Regions from separate parts of the Streptomyces sp. NPDC031274 genome, predicted to be linked through region 2. Evidence: riboswitches for the same ligand, from Rfam matches in the RefSeq annotation. Region 2 holds a riboswitch; the other holds the start of a gene.

Region 1 (4,404 bases), on a different contig from region 2:
GGTCGCCCAACGCGCGGACGACGTGGTCGTGATGTACGCGGGCACGGTCGTGGAGAACGGAGCGGTGCGGGACGTCTTCGCCGCTCCCCGCCACCCCTACACCCGGGGACTGCTCGACTCGGTCCCCGAACACGCGGTACGCGGGCGCCCGTTGCCCGCCGTGCCCGGCAGCCCGCCCGAGTTGAGCGCGGTGCCGCCCGGATGCGTCTTCCAGGACCGCTGCCCGCTGGTACGCGAACGCTGTGTCCGGGAACGGCCGGTGCTGCGTCCGTCGGGTGAGGGCCGTACGACCGCCTGCCACTTCTCAGAGGAGCTGGCCGATGTCTGAGCCCCGAGCTGCCGCCGCAGCACCCGTCGCACCGCAGGCAGCCGAAGCCAGGCCGCTGTTCGAGGTCAGTGGCGTCAGCAAGAGTTTCGGCAGCGGCCGTCGCCGACTGACCGCCCTCGACGGCGTCGACGTACAACTCGGCAGGGGAGAGATCCTCGGGCTCGTCGGCGAGTCCGGCTGCGGCAAGTCCACCCTGGCCCGGGTGCTGCTCGGGCTCGAACGGCCCGACGCGGGCACGGTGCGGTTCGACGGCACCGACCCGTTCGCCCTGCGCGGCAAGGAACTCCTCGCCTGGCGCCGCCGCGTCCAGATGGTCTTCCAGGACCCCTTCGCCTCCCTCAACGCGCGCATGTCGGCGGCCGACCTGATCGGCGAACCCTGGCGCACCCACCGGGACGTCGTACCGGGCCCGAAGGCCAGGGAGAAACGCGTCCGCGAACTCCTCGCCCTGGTCGGCCTGCGGGAGAGCGACGCCCGCCGCTATCCGGGCGAGTTCTCCGGCGGACAGCGTCAGCGCATCGGCATCGCCCGCGCGCTGGCCCTCGACCCCGACGTCATCGTGTGTGACGAGCCCGTCTCCGCCCTTGACCTGTCCGTGCAGGCGCAGGTCCTGAACGTCCTGTCGGAACTCCGCTCACGCCTCGGTGTCGCGTACGTGTTCATCTCCCACGACCTGTCCGTGGTGCGCTACATCGCCGACCGGGTGACGGTGATGTACCTGGGCAAGGTCATCGAGCACGGGAACACCGAGGAGGTCTTCGACCGGCCCCAGCACCCCTACACCTCCGCGCTGATGTCGGCCGCACCGGTCCTTGACGCCTCCCGGGCCACCGGTGACCGGGAGATCCAGCTCCAGGGGGAGATCCCCTCGCCCTTCGACATCCCCTCAGGCTGCCGCTTCCGTACCCGGTGCTGGCGAGCCGAGGACCTGTGCGCCACCCAGGCGCCGCCGCTCGTTGTCCGCGGGACGACGGGCGCGGCCGACTCCCATACGGCTCTGTGCCACTTCCCCTTGGAGCCGGTGACGGAGTCCGCGGGGGAATGAGCACCCTCTTGTTGCACATATATTGCAAGTAGAGAATGTGTGCAACAAGGAGGGGCGCAGTGAGCGAACCGGTGGTGTTGGGGATCGAGTCGTCGTGCGACGAAACCGGCGCGGGCATCGTGCGGGGCGGAGAACTCCTCGCCCACGTGGTGGCGTCGAGCATGGACGAACACGCTCGCTTCGGCGGCGTGGTGCCCGAGATCGCCGCCCGCGCCCATCTGCACGCCTTCACCCCGGTCGTGCGACAGGCCCTGGCGGACGCCGGTCTGCGGCTGGGGCAGATCGACGCAGTCGCCGTCACCACGGGACCCGGCCTCTCCGGCGCCCTCCAGGTCGGCCTTGCCGGTGCGAAGTCCCTGGCCTACGCGGCGGACGTACCGCTGTACGGAGTGCACCACCTGGCCGGACATGTCGCCGCCGACACCCTCGAGCACGGGCCGCTGCCCGAGCCGTGCGTGGTCCTGATCGTTTCCGGCGGCCACACGTCCCTGCTCCTGGTGCCGGACCTGGTGCGCGAGCCGATCCTGCACCTGGGCGACACGCTCGACGACGCGGCCGGCGAATGCTTCGACAAGGTCGCCCGCATCCTCGGGCTGCCCTATCCGGGCGGGCCCGCCATCGACCGCGCCGCGCGTGACGGCGACCCTGGGGCGGTCACCTTCCCGCGCCCACTGACCCGGGCCGGGGACGACCCGTACGCGTTCTCCTTCTCCGGACTGAAGACGGCCGCCGCACGCTGGGTGGAGCAGCACCGGCAGCGCGGCGCGGAGCTGTCGGTCGCCGATGGGGCGGCCGCCTTGCAGGAAGCTGTCGCCGACGTCCTCACCCGCAAGGCCGTGCGGGCGTGCCGCGACCACGACGTGAAGACACTGATCGTGGTCGGCGGGGTGGCCGCGAACTCCCGTGTGCGGGGCCTGGCCGAGCAGCGCTGCCAGGCCGCGGGCATCGAGCTGCGGGTGCCGCCGATGACGCTCTGCACCGACAACGGAGCCATGATCGCCGCCGTCGGTGACCTGTTGGTCCGCTCCGGCGCCCAACCCGCCCCGCTCGACGTGTCGATCGACCCGTCCGCACCCCTGGAGCACGCGTCCCTCACACCGCTGCCGAGGCCCTCGGTGCGGGCTGCTTGAAGTCACCGCTCACCCTCACCGCTCACCCTTACCGCCCTGCCCGCACCCGTCACCTCGTAGACGACAACTCGTAGGCCACAATGAGCACACGAGGCGACGGGAACCAGGAAGCCGGTGTGAATCCGGCGCGGTCCCGCCACTGTGACCGGGGAGCGATCCTCCCGCACGCCACTGTTCGCGCACGCGGACGGGAAGGCGGAGGCGAGCGACGATCCGGGAGTCAGGAGACTGATCCGTCGCCGATCTGATAGCAGGGGCGAGGACACCCCGGAGAGGATCGACTGTGATCACGTATGCCCGGACGGAGCCGAAGCAGCGCCCGGAACCCGGCAGAAGAGGGGTGCTGGCCGCCGGAGGCGCCCTGGCCCTCACCGCCACCGGCCTGCTCTCCGGCTGTGGCGGGGACGGGAAGGACGGGGGAGGGAGCGACCGGTTCCGCGCCGCCTTCACGTCGGGCGGCTCCCAGGAAACCCTCGACCCCCACGTCGCCCCGAACTTCGTCGACCAGGCCCGCGCCAAGGCCCTCTACGACACGCTCGGTACGTACGCGGACGACATGTCCGTCCGGCCGCGGCTCGCGGAGTCATGGGAGAGCGACGCCTCCGGCACCCGGTGGCGCATCCGTCTGCGCGCGGCGGAATTCCACGACGGGAAGCCCGTCACCGCGAAAGACGTCCTCTACAGCTACCGCCGCGCTGCCGACCCCGACACCGGCTCGCCCTCGCAAGTACTGCTCTCCTCGATCGACTTCGCCGCGAGCAAGGCCGACGGCGAACGGTCCGTGGTCATCAAACTGAAGGCGCCGAACTTCGAGTTCCCCACCGTCCTGGCAGGGCCCGGCACCGAGATCATCCCCGACGGGACGGAGGATTTCCGCAAGCCCGTCGGCTCCGGCCCCTTCACTCATGTGTCGTTCACTCCCGGCGGCATCGCCCGCTACCGGCGCTGGGCCGATCACTGGGACGGTGCTCCGCACATCGCCGAGCTGGAGATCGTCCCGGCGAACGACGAGTCGGCGCGGCTCAACGCGCTGCTGTCCGGACAGGTGCACTACGCCGCCGACATGGCCGGGTCCTCCGTGGAACGGCTCAAGAAGGAGAGCTCGACCCGGTTGCTGACGGCCGAGCGGGCGACCGCGCAGCAACTCCTCCTGCGTACCGGCCGTGAGCCGTTCAACGATCCGCGCCTGGTACGGGCCGTGCAGCTCGGCATCGACCGGGCGGCGCTGGTGCGTATCGCGCTGTCCGGGCACGGTGAGATCGGCGACGACCTGTTCGGGATGGGCCTGCGCGGCTATCCGGACGGCATCGAGCAGCGTGCACGGGATGTCGACGAGGCGCGCGCACTGGTGAAGGAGGCCGGTGCCGAGGGTCTGCACATCACGGTGGAGACGAGTTCCGTCGACGCCGCGTGGGAGCCTGCCGCGGATCTGATGGCGCGGCAACTGCGCGAGGTCGGACTGAAGCTGACGGCCAACACCCGGGCTTCCAGCACCTACTTCTCGGAGATCAAGACGGAGGGCGTCGCCGCCTTCAACACCACCTCCACGCTGCCCGTCTCCGACTTCCTGCAGCAGCGGGTGCGTGGTGGAGCGGCCCGCAACCAGACGCAGTACGCCTCGAAGAAGTTCGACGCGCTCCTTGAGCGAGCCCGGACCACCCGCGACGAGCGGGACCGGCTGAGCCTGCTGGCCCGCGCCCAGAAGATCGCCCGCGACGAATCCGGACTGCTGGTGTGGGCGTTCTCGGATGCCACCGATGCCATCGACCGTTCCGTCCGCGGCCTGCGTGCGGCACCGCCGAACTCTCACGACTGGGCCCGCTTCGACCGGGTCCGCATCGGCTGAGGTGCGCGCCTACATTCTCCGGCGTTCGCTCCTGGCGCTGGTCCAATGCCTGTTC
Region 2 (4,404 bases):
GTGGACTCCCAGCGTCGCCGCCGCGTCCTGGCCGAACACGAACGCGTCCAGGGTGCGGGCATGCGCCAGGCAGATCACGAGGGCGACGACGAGCACCGCCCCGCACAGCCAGACATCCGTCCAGCCCACCCCGCTCAACGAGCCGAGCAGCCAGAACAGGACACCCCGCGTCGTCTCCGCGTTGCCCGCCGTCAGGATCACGAAGGAAGTGAGCGCGGAGAAGAGCTGCATCGCCGCCACCCCGGAAAGCACCACCCTGTCGGTGCTCCCGCCCAGGGTGTGGCTGAGCAGCAGGACGAGGGCGAACGAGCAGAGGGCCCCCACGAAGGCCCCCGCCGAGATCGACACCACTCCCCCGCCGACCCCCAGGACGACGATCGCGACCGCCCCCGTGGAAGCGCCCGAGGAGACACCGAGCACGAAGGGGTCGGCCAGCGGATTGCGCAGGAGGGACTGGAGGACCGTTCCGCACACCGCGAGGCCCGCGCCGCAGACCGCCGCGAGGAGCGTGCGCGGCATGCGCAGGTTCCAGACGATGCCGTCCCGGATCGGCGTCAGCGTCGCCTCGCCCCAGCCGAGGTGGGCGGCCACCGCCGACCACACGTCCAGTACGGAGATGTCGGCGGGGCCGATCGTGACGGCCACCGCCACGGAGAGGGCGAGGGCGGCGAGTCCCGTCGTCCAGAGCAGGGCGCGGCGTACACCGCCCGCGACGCCGACACGGGAACCGGCGCCGACACCGAGACCGACACGGGCACGGGCACCGGCGCCGACACCGGCGCCACCCCTCACTTGTCGAGCCCGAACTCGCGCAACGCGTCGGCGACTTGCTCAACGCCGTCCACCGTACGGATCGACGGGTTCATGGCCTGGCCGCTCAGCAGCACGTACCGCTTCTTCTTCACCGCGGTCAGGTTCTTGGTGACCGGGTTGGACTCCAGGAACTCGATCTTCTTCTTCGCGCTCTCAGCCGTCTGCGACTTGCGGGTGAGGTCGCCGATGACCAGGACGTCCGGGTCGCGGTCCGCCACCGTCTCCCAGTTGATCTGGGGCCACTCCTCGCGGGTGTCGTCGAAGACGTTCTCCGTGCCGAGCTCGCGGGTGATGATGCCCGGCGCTCCGCAGCAGCCCGCGATGTAGGGGGCGTCGGAGTTGGCGAACCAGTAGAGGAGGGTCGTGTCGGACGCGTCGATCTCCTTCGTTGCCTTCGCCACCCGGCCCTTGAGCTCCGTGATCAGGCGTTCGCCGCGCTTCTCGACCCCGAAGGCCTTGGCCAGGTCCCGCACCTCGCCGTACACCGTGTCCATGGTCAGCGTCTTGACCCGCTTGCCGTCACCGTCGCCGCTGTTGTCCTTGCCCGCGCAGTCGGACGGTGAGACGTAGGCGGGTACGCCGAGTTCGGCGAACTTGGCGCGGTCCGCGACGCCGCCCTTGCTGACCGTCGCCAGGAAGGACGCGGTGACGAAGTCCGGTTCCTTGGCGAGGACCTTCTCGAAGGAGGGGTAGCTGTCGGCGATCCGGGGCACCTTGGCGTTGTCCTTCTCCAGTCCCTTGAGCACCGGGTCCGTCCAGGTCCCGGTGCCGACCATGCGGTCCGCGAGTCCGAGGGAGAGCAGGATCTCGGTGGAGCCCTGGTCGAGGGAGACCGCCCGCTGCGGCGGCGCCTTGATCTCCGCCTTCTTGCCGCAGGAGGTCAGGGTCAGTGGATAGCCGTCGGCCTTCTTGTCCGTGGTGGAGGAGGCAGGCGAGCCGCCGCAGGAGGTCAGCGTGACGACCAGAGCCGCACTGAAGAAACTGAGGAAGACGGGTATACGTACACGACGGGCTGTGGAGGACACACGATCCCTTGAGTCTCACGGCTCATACGCGGAGCCTGGCCTGCTTCGTCACCTCCGCCGCTCGGTGCGCGGGCGAAGGCGGCCAGCAGGTCTTCGGACTCGGGGATCGGCCGGACGGGGCGCCTTCCCAGGCGTCCGTGGACGCCCAGTGGCCGTGGCCCCGCCCGTACCCCCTCACCGCTGCGCGTCAGTTCCGGATTCGCACCGGATTCCCTGGCCCTGGTGTGGGTCGACTGGCGTCCGCAAGCTATCACGCGAGGTCAGGGCACCCCTCAGAATGCCTGGTCAGGACGCCTGAGCAGGAAGCCCGGTCAGGACGCCTGGTCGGGCCTCGGTGCGCCGCGGTAGGTGCCGAAGGACCACTTGTTGCCCTCGGGGTCGGCGATCGCGAACTCCCGGCTGCCGTACGGCTGGTCCTCGATCTCACGGATGATCTCGACTCCGGCGGCGCTGAGCCGCTGGTAGAGGTCGTCCACGTGATCGGTGACGACGTACGCGCCGAAGGTGCCCGGCTTCAGGCACCAGTCCTGCGACTTCTCGTCGTACGAGCCGAGCATGACGGCGCCGCCCTCGGGCCAGTCGAGCTCGGCGTGGGCCACGCGGTCGCCGTCCTCGTAGACGGCGGTGCGCAGGAAGCCGACCGTGCCGACCAGGAAGTCGATCAGGGCGGGGGCGTCGTTGGCCTGGAGCGACGGCCAGACATCGGGGGCGCGCCCGGCCGAAGCGGAGGTCGACCGGGGCTGGGACTGGGGCTGGGCCTGGGACTGGGGCTTGGACTGAGGCTGGGACTGGGACTGCTGCTTCTCGTTGGTGTCCATGAGTCCTACTCTTCGCCCCCGCCATGGCTCCCGGCTTGGATATTCCGGCACTCTTCGGCCAGCCAGCCGCTGGGACTCACCCCGGTGTACTGCCGGAAGTCCCGTACCAGATGGGAGTGGTCGTAGTAGCCGCAGTCGGCGGCGACGCGGGCCAGGTCGGGGGCGCCACCCGAGGCGACAGGGCGTACGACGGCGTCGCGGGCGCGCTGGAAGCGCATCAGACGGCCCGCCTGCTTGGGGCTCAGGCCCGTCTCGGCACGGAAGAGCGTGGTCAGGCGGCGTTCGCTGAGCGCCACGTGCCGGGAGAGGCCGCGCAGGGTGCCGACGCCCCGGTGCCGGGCCAGCCAGGCCCAGGCCTCGGCGACCTCGGGCCGTACGGCTCCGTTCGCGTCGGCGTCGGCCACGCGCTGCCTCAGGTAGCCGGACAGGGAGGCGAATCGCTCCTCCCACCCACCCTGCTCGCACAGCAGCTCCCGTACGTCGACGGCGCGGCGCCCCATCACGTCCGCGCCGGACGTCACCAGGTCACCGGTCAGCAACGAGGCCGGTACGCCGAACAGGGCGCGGGCGGCGAGCGGATGCACGGCGAGCTGGATGCCCGCCTCGTGCTCGGGCCGCACGACGTACGCCGGGGACTGGTGCAGGCCGCCCAGGACGATGTCCGTGCGGATGGCATCGGGGCCGACCGCCTGCTCGGGACTGCGGCCGGTGGCGACGGGACCGTCCAGCGAGAAGATCAGCGTCAGATACGGGGACGGCAGGCCGCGGTGCAGGCCGGGCAGCTCACCCGCCGTGCGGTAGCCGACGGCGGACACGACCATGCCGTCGAGCCGCGGAGCGGCCCGCACGAACTCGCGGGAGACGGTCTCCATGCCCACCAGTATGCGATGAGCGCCGCTCCGAAGCAGGCCCACGAGCAGACCGGAGCAAGCCCGAGCAGGCCCACGAGCAGACCGGAGCGCACCTGAGCCCGGAACGCACCTGAGCAAGCCCGAGCACCCCGGCAGGCGTCCCATCCCACTACCCGCCCACGGCCGACCCATGCCCGTTCCGTCCGGTGATGTCGATCATGGGAATCCGCCGTCCCACCCCATACGATGACCCGCCGCTCCGGACGGGGCGCAGACCGCTCTCAGGGGGCACAGAACCATGGCAGCAAAGGCAGTAAAAGTAGTAAAGGCAAAGGGCAAGCTGGCCGTACTCGGCACGGCGGGCGCGCTCACCGCGGCCGTTCTCGCGGGCACGGCTCTCTGGCCGAGCACGGACGCGACGGCCGCGGACGCCTCGGCGAGAACCGCCGCGAAGACCTCGAAGGCCACGGCCGAGCTGAAGCACTGGCCCAAGCCGGTCGCGAAGAAGCTGGGCAAGGTCATCGCGAAGAACGAGCACAAGGGCGCGTACGCCGTCTTCGACGCGGACAACACGACGTACCGCAACGACCTGGAGGAGTCCCTCCTGCCCTTCCTGGAGATGAAGGGGGTGCTGACCCGCAAGTCGATGGACCCGTCACTGAAGATCATCCCCTTCAAGGACACGGCGAAGCACAAGGAGAGCCTCTACAGCTACTACACCCGGCTCTGCGAGATCGACGACCAGGTCTCCTACCCGTGGGCCGCGCAGATCTTCTCCGGTTTCACGCTGAAGGAGCTCAAGGGGTACGTCGACGAGCTCCTGGCCTATGACAAGCCCATCCCCGCCGAGTACTACGAGGACGGGAAGCTGACGAAGACCGAGGTCAAGAAGCCCGA

The links. A riboswitch is a leader RNA that binds a small molecule or an ion and turns the genes downstream of it on or off. The one in region 2 is predicted to bind cobalamin.
Region 1: another riboswitch for cobalamin. It lies ahead of ACZ5CR_RS05565 (ABC transporter substrate-binding protein); the one in region 2 lies ahead of ACZ5CR_RS20740 (ABC transporter substrate-binding protein).

Annotation. Positions count from the first base shown of each region.
Region 1 covers NZ_JBVIHP010000002.1:588,260-592,663, forward strand. The annotation lists gene ACZ5CR_RS05550 (ABC transporter ATP-binding protein) at 1-328, shown strand, start outside; gene ACZ5CR_RS05555 (ABC transporter ATP-binding protein) at 321-1,373, shown strand; gene tsaD (tRNA (adenosine(37)-N6)-threonylcarbamoyltransferase complex transferase subunit TsaD) at 1,409-2,503, shown strand; cobalamin riboswitch at 2,555-2,754, shown strand; gene ACZ5CR_RS05565 (ABC transporter substrate-binding protein) at 2,787-4,349, shown strand; gene ACZ5CR_RS05570 (ABC transporter permease) at 4,351-4,404, shown strand, end outside.
Region 2 covers NZ_JBVIHP010000012.1:155,566-159,969, reverse strand. The annotation lists gene ACZ5CR_RS20745 (FecCD family ABC transporter permease) at 1-690, opposite strand, end outside; gene ACZ5CR_RS20740 (ABC transporter substrate-binding protein) at 789-1,838, opposite strand; cobalamin riboswitch at 1,906-2,091, opposite strand; gene ACZ5CR_RS20735 (VOC family protein) at 2,150-2,656, opposite strand; gene ACZ5CR_RS20730 (AraC family transcriptional regulator) at 2,662-3,528, opposite strand; gene ACZ5CR_RS20725 (HAD family hydrolase) at 3,806-4,404, shown strand, end outside.